Regions from separate parts of the Variovorax sp. 10N412 genome, predicted to be linked through region 3. Evidence: riboswitches for the same ligand, from Rfam matches in the RefSeq annotation. Region 3 holds a riboswitch; each other region holds the start of a gene.

Region 1 (2,257 bases), on a different contig from region 3:
TGATGCCCGTGAAGGCAAGGTCCACCAGCTCGTGGTCGGTTTCCTCCAGCAGCCAGCGCGCCATCTTCGCCATGTCGCCGTTGGCCTGCCGGTCCGACGAGCCCCGGCCCAGGATCACCACGCCGGTGGTGGTCGGGTCGGGCATGTCGAGCGCCTGCATCGCGCCTTTCAGGCGGCGCCGCAGGATCGCCAGGATCGGGTCGCAGGCCGTGAGGTGCGGCGCATACAGGAACTGCACCATCGGGAACTTGAGCCGCGCACCGTCGATGGCCTGCGGAATGTCCATCTTCACGTGGCCCGCCGCATTGAGGATGAGCGGCACCACGACCACGCGTTGCGCGCCCTCGGCGGCGCGGCGCAGCCCCTCGCTCATCGTGACTTCGGAGAACTCGATGAAGCAGACCTCGATGCGCCAGCCCGGTTGCCGCTCGCGCCACTGCGCCGCGAAGGCCTCGATCTCGTCGTTGCCGGATTTTTCGCGCGAGCCGTGGCCCACCAGGAGAATGGTTTCGGTGCTCACGGGGTGTCCTGCAGGAGGGTCTGGACGGGAACGCTCGCGCGCCGGAAGCGGTGCGTGAAGCTCGCGTCGTAGAGTTTGGATTTGGCCAGCGTGGTCCATTGCCGCGCGCCCAGCGTGGGGCTCGCGATGATCATCGACTGGCTCACGATGCGGGCCTCGCGGCACAGCGCCTGGATGGTGGCGACCGTGCCGCGCACGATCTTTTCCTCGCCCGGCCAGCTCGCCTTGTGGACCACCACCACGGGTGCGTCGGGCGACCAGCCGGCGGCCGTCAGCGCGGCCGTGACCTTGCCCATGAGCGTGATGCTCAGGAAGATGCACAGCGTGCTGTGGTGCGCGGCCAGCGCCTCCAGCGACTCGCCTTCGGGCATCGGCGTGCGGCCCTCGACGCGCGTGAAGATCACGGTCTGCGTGACTTCGGGCAGCGTGAGGCTCTCCACCGCCGCCGCCGCAGAGGCCATGGCGGAAGACACGCCCGGCACCACGCCGGTCGGCACGCCCGCCGCATCCAGCGGCTGCACCAGCTCGATGAGCGCACCGTACAGGCCCGGGTCGCCGGTCTGCAGGCGCACCACGGTATGGCACCGCGCGGACTGTGCAATGAGCCAGGCGGACATCTGCTCGAGCGTCATGTCCTTGCTGTCGGCAATCGCGCAGTCGGGCGGCGCCCAGCGCGTGGCGGCTTCGCTCACGAGCGAGCCCGCGAACAGGATGGCCCCGGCGCGTTCGACCAGGCCTCGGCCCTTGACGGTGATGAGTTCCGGGTCACCCGGACCCGCGCCGACGAACCAGACGGTTCCCGGCGTGCACGCTCCCTGCGAAGCGCTGCTTGGAGCGATGGCTCGCTCGTTCATGATGTTTCCTCCGCGCCCGCCGCGCGACTGATGGTCGTTACGACCCGGCGGGAGGAGGAGAAATCGGGAGGCGTCAGCGAATGCTGTTCTGGCGGATGACCTGATGCATCGAGCCGGACGCAATGCGTCGCCCGCCGATCCTCGCCCACCGCAAGGTCATGCGCTGGTCGTCAGGCCGGTCTCCGGGCTCGCGAGCGGAGGGCCATCGGCTCTCCTGCAAAGACCGCCTTCCCGTGCCGTTCGTGACACAGTGGCGTGGGACCGGATCCCGGGGTCTTGCTTCTGACTCGCTTACCGTTGCGGGGGCAGCGTCGGCATGGCGCGGTGTTCTCCACCGCCGCGCACCGACTTCCCGTTTCACCCTGGCCGCCCCGCCGTTTCCACGGGGCGCCAGGACACCTGACAACGCGGGCGGAGTGTATCAGCCGCATGCGGCGGCTTGCCCCGCAAGGCCCTGCCCTCGCCGCCCGGCGGCGCGCTCAGATGCCGGTGAGCCCGCCGGTGCACATCAGCGTCTGGCCGCTCACGTAGTCGGACTCCGGCGCGCACAGCAGGTACACCGCGCCGGCCGCTTCCTCGGGCGTGCCGCCGCGTCCCAGCGGAATCGACTGCTCCATCATCGCCAGCAGCCCGGGGTTGATGCCGACCTTGATCTCGCGGCCCTCGATGTTCGCGGTGGAGGCCTCCGCAGTGCTCGCGGTCAGCCGCGTCTGGATGAAGCCGAAGGCCACGCAATTGACCGTGACGTTCATGCGGCCCCACTCCTTGGCCAGCGTCTGCGTGAGCCCGACGATGCCGGCCTTGGCGGTCGAATAGTTGGCCTGCCCCGCGTTGCCGAAGAGGCCAGCCACCGACGAGATGTTGACCACCTTGCGCACCACGC
Region 2 (2,257 bases), on a different contig from region 3:
ACGTCGAAGCCCGCCAGCACCTGGTTGGCCAGCCCGAACACGCTGTGCTTGAAGGTCGCGTCGGTGCGGTTGCCGATCTGCTCCTGGTCGTGGCCGATCTCCAGGTAGTCGCCGCGCGTCACGCGGCGCGTGGTGGCGTTGAAGGTGTAGGTCTCGCTGTTGCGCCAGTGGCGCTTGCTCTCCAGGCGGTAGAGCTGGTTGCGCACGGTGACGGCGCCGTTCGGCGTCCACTGCGCGTCGAGCCGGGTCCACTTGTCGCGGTACTTGATTTCGGCGTCGTCCAGGTTGTAGTTCTGGCGCAGGGTCTGGCTGTTCAGGCGGCCGTCGATCAACGGCACGCCGTAGTAGCGCTGCGGGGTCTGGCGGCCTTCGTCGTGCGAGAGCGTGAACTGCAGCTGCGGCGACACGTCCAGGCGCACGGCCGCGCCCACGGCCAGGCTCTCGGCCTCGCCGCGCTGCATGAAGCCGTCGGTGGTGCGGTGGCTGATGTCGAAGCGGTACGACAGCTTGTCGTTGATGGCCCCCCCGCTGCCGAAGGCCGCCTGGCGGGTGGCGTCGGAGCCCAGCGTGAGCAGCGCCTCGTTCCGGATGGGGCCGCGCGTGGGCTTCTTGGGCACCACGTTGATGGCGCCGCCGATGGCGCCTTCGCCGTACATCACCGAGGCCGCGCCGCGCAGCACTTCGATGCGGTCGACCGACCAGGTGTCGAACGGAAAGGTGACGGTGCCGGCGCCCGCATACAGGCGCGTGCCGTCGAACAGCTGCATCACCGAGCCGTGGCCCGTGAAGCCGCGCGCCGCCATCGCGGTGCCGCCGTTGCCGGGTCCGGGCGAGCCGGTGATGCCGGTGGCACGGGTGGCCGCGTCGACGACCGACACGTCGCCGCGCGCGCGGATGGTGTCGCCCGTCAGCACCTCGATGCTGGCCGGCGTTTCCAGCGGCGTGAGCCCGAGCCGGCTGCCGGTGGACGTGGGCTCGTCGATGGCCAGCGGGGATTGCCGGTCGGCCTCGATCCGTACCGGGTTCAGGGATTGGCTCTGGCTGGCGTCGGCCGATTCAGCCGGCTGCGCAAGGGAAACGCAAGGCCCGAAGGCCAGACCCAACCCCAGTGACAGGCCTGACAGGCCTGACAGGCCTGAAAGACCCGACAGCCGCGCCCGACGAAACGGCACGCGCGTACCCATGCCCGGGCGACTTCGCGCCCGTGTTGCTCGACTCATTTAGCTTCTCCTCCGGCCTGCGTCCCCGCAGGCTCACGACCGATGAAGGACGCGACGGGAGAGGCGAAAGGGCTGCCACGGTGAGCGCAAGCGCGAAGCGGCAGGCCCGGACACGCACTCCCGCTGCGTCCGAAGGCGGTTGCGAAGGCCGGTATCCGGGCTCGCGGAGCGCCGCTGTGTGCCGAATGGAGCACACGACGACCGAAACCCTCGCCTTCCCACGCCGAAGCGCAGTGACTGCCGAGCCTTCAAGAAAGAGGCTCGCGCGTGAGGATTTCCAGATCCGCTGACCGTTGCGGGGGCAGCGCAGGCTTTGACGCGTCTTCAACGACGCGGCGCACCTGCTTCCCGTTTAACCCCAGGGCCATGCGACATGGACCCGGGGCACCTTCGAACCGTGGTTGGGTGCAGTTATAAAAAGTTAACGCACCGAACCGGCGGGATTATAGGGAGCCGGGCGTGCCGTCGGGCCCGAACAGCCGCCGCATCATGGCCACGCCGGCCGCCAGCGCGTTCGAGTAGCTCGAATATGGCCGGAGCGCCGCTTCGAGGGGCAGATACACATGGGTGCGCTCGCCCGGCGCGCCGGTCACCTCGGCGGGGTCGTCCGCAGCTTCCATCAGCAGCCAATAGAACTCGCCGACCTCCAGCTCGTGGATGGTGAGCGCGATGTTCCTGGGCGAGGGCATTGGGCGGTATGAAAAGGGGCTGAGTGTTGAATGCCTGGAGGACGCGAGCCGTTGACAGCTCCCGGGCTTCTCCTACAGAGCACACCGGTGGGTCGGCCTACTGTTTTACATGCAACCCGTCAGCGGGTCCTTGTTCTTTGCAAAACCTTCCCAGGAGGCGACATGAAACCCTTCAGCCTTGACCCGAGCATGCGGGCGACCATCGGCGGCGCGTTCTATCCCACGGGCTACTCGATGGTGATGTTCGCCAAGCTGGAAGACGCCAGCCGCGTCGGCCAGCAACTGATCGACAACGGCATGAGCGGCGACGACATCTTTCTGCTGCCGCCGCAGGCCGTGCTGTCGCAG
Region 3 (2,257 bases):
GCCGATGGCCGCGAAGCCCAGCAGCACGCCGAGAACGCAGAACAGCACGACCTCGGTGCCGTGGATCTCCGGGAACGCCGGCATCCGGTAAGGCGGCTGGTAGCCGGGCAGCGCCCGCATGGCGACGTTGGCGACCACCGAGGCGATGATGATCGGCCCCACGCTTTCCATCGCGATGGAGCCCAGCACGATCTCGGCGACGAAGAAGGCGCCCGCGATGGGCGCGTTGTAGGCGGCGGTCAGGCCTGCCGCCGCCCCGCAGGCCACCAGCAGCCGCAGCCGCTCGACCGGAAAGCGGAACACCCGGCCCTGCAGCGACGCCGCCAGCGCCGCGAGCTGCACCATCGAGCCTTCGCGCCCGATGGAGCCGCCGCTGCCGATGCTCACCAGCGACGACGCGCTGCGCACGAGCGTCTGCGCCACCGGAATGCGCCCGTCGCCCAGCACGATGGCTTCCATGTAGTCGGAGGTGGCGCTGCGCGAAGCGATGCGTCCGGCCCACACCAGCAGCAACCCCGCCACCAGCCCGCCGAGCGTGGGGCAGGCGACGCGCGCCCACCACGGCAGGCCTTTCGCCATGGCCACCAGCCCGTTGCCGGGGCCGAGCACCAGGTGCTCGAAGTGGTAGAGCGCCGCGCGGAAGAGTTCGGTCGCCAGCGTGCCGAGCAGCCCGGCCACGATGGCCCACAGCAGCATCGATTGCCAGCCGGAAACACCCAGCAGACGCTGCAGCGCCGAACGAAGATTCAGGAATACCGAGGCGGGCCGCATATGGCGACCGATGTTAGCGGTGGGCGCAACTTTCGACTTAAGGAAGAGCCCGCAGGGCCTAAAATGCCGCCCGTTGGTGCCTGCGGCCTGGTTCACATGCCGCGGTTCAACGGGAAGCAGGAGTGGAAGCCCCCCGACCTCGCGCAGGTCGGTCCAAGGCCGAAGCCGCCTGCGCTGCCCCCGCAACGGTCAAGCAGACGGCGCCGCAAGGCGCCAACCCCTTTCCATCCAAGCCACTGGGCGCCCTGAAACAGGTGCCTGGGAAGGCGGTGGGGGTTGTTCTGCCAGCCCGGATACCGGCCAACAAGGCGGCTGCCGCATGCGTGAACGATCCACGCAGGGGCAGCCATGGCGCCCATGGCGCCGGCGGGGAGGCCGGCGAGGGGTATAGACGTTCGTTCGGTCCATTCAATGATTTCCCACGTTTGCTTTTCCAGTGGCCGCGCGCCTGCGCGCCGTCTTCGTTTCGCCTGCCTGCAACTGCCTCTGGGCGTGGCGCTGGCGTCCGCCTTCGGCGGCCTCGCCCATGCCCAGGAAGCCCCGGCCCTGAGCGAAACGGTGGTCACGGCCAACCGCACGCCGCAGGCGCTGTCCGAACTGGTGGGCGACGTGTCCATCGTCGACCGCCAGGCCATCGAGCGCAGCGGCGCGACCGGCGTGGCCGACGTGCTCGCGCGCCTGCCCGGCATCGAGATCTCGCGCAACGGCGGCGTGGGCAATACCACCAGCCTGTTCATCCGCGGCGCCGAAACGCGCTTCACGGCCGTGTACCTCGATGGCGTGCGCATCGACTCGCAATCCACCGGCGGCGCCGGCTGGGAAGGCATTCCGCTGTCGCAGATCGACCGCATCGAAGTGCTGCGCGGCCCGGCCGCCGCGGTGTACGGCTCGGACGCGGTGGGCGGCGTGATCCAGCTCTTCACCCGGCGCGGCGAAGAGGGCGTGCGGCCCTACGCGGGCATCGGCTTCGGCAGCAAGGGGCTGCGCAAGATCGAAGGCGGCGTGAGCGGCAAGTCGGGCCTGCTCGACTACGCGTTCGGCGTGGAGCACGAGGAAAGCAAGGGCTTCAACGTGCAGCCGGTCGACAAGCGCACCCCCAGCAAGGACGGCTTCACCAGCCCCGACCGCGACGGCTACCGCAGCACCTCGGGCAACCTGAAACTGGGCCTGCAGATCACGCCCGACCAGCGCCTGGACGCCACGCTGCTCAGCAGCGACATCACGGCCGGCTACGACGCCACGGTGTCGTACCGCAGCCGGCTGCCCATCACCTTCGCCAACGACCAGGCGAACAACACGCTGCGCACTGCCGGGCTGACCTGGTCGGCCAAGTGGAACGACGTCTACAGCACCCGCGTGCAGGTGACCGACTCGCAAACCGTCTACAAGACGCAGCCGTCGTTCTACCGCACCGAAACCAAGCTGCGCGGCTACCTGTTCCAGAACGAGTTCCGCTTCGGCCCGCACCTGCTGAGCGCCACCTTCG

Evidence for each region. Region 3 has a riboswitch for cobalamin ahead of AC1DJH_RS00525 (TonB-dependent receptor domain-containing protein). Riboswitches for the same ligand answer to the same signal wherever they lie in the genome.
Region 1: another riboswitch for cobalamin. It lies ahead of cobM (precorrin-4 C(11)-methyltransferase); the one in region 3 lies ahead of AC1DJH_RS00525 (TonB-dependent receptor domain-containing protein).
Region 2: another riboswitch for cobalamin. It lies ahead of AC1DJH_RS09270 (TonB-dependent receptor); the one in region 3 lies ahead of AC1DJH_RS00525 (TonB-dependent receptor domain-containing protein).

The regions. Positions count from the first base shown of each region.
Region 1 covers NZ_JBFTIO010000024.1:17,870-20,126, reverse strand. The annotation lists gene AC1DJH_RS31260 (sirohydrochlorin chelatase) at 1-520, opposite strand, end outside; gene cobM (precorrin-4 C(11)-methyltransferase) at 517-1,374, opposite strand; cobalamin riboswitch at 1,531-1,792, opposite strand; gene AC1DJH_RS31250 (SDR family NAD(P)-dependent oxidoreductase) at 1,854-2,257, opposite strand, start outside.
Region 2 covers NZ_JBFTIO010000002.1:778,883-781,139, forward strand. The annotation lists gene AC1DJH_RS09270 (TonB-dependent receptor) at 1-1,220, opposite strand, end outside; cobalamin riboswitch at 1,350-1,626, opposite strand; gene AC1DJH_RS09275 (hypothetical protein) at 1,664-1,909, opposite strand; gene AC1DJH_RS09280 (hypothetical protein) at 2,072-2,257, shown strand, end outside.
Region 3 covers NZ_JBFTIO010000001.1:107,584-109,840, reverse strand. The annotation lists gene AC1DJH_RS00530 (ClcB-like voltage-gated chloride channel protein) at 1-771, opposite strand, end outside; cobalamin riboswitch at 830-1,090, shown strand; gene AC1DJH_RS00525 (TonB-dependent receptor domain-containing protein) at 1,183-2,257, shown strand, end outside.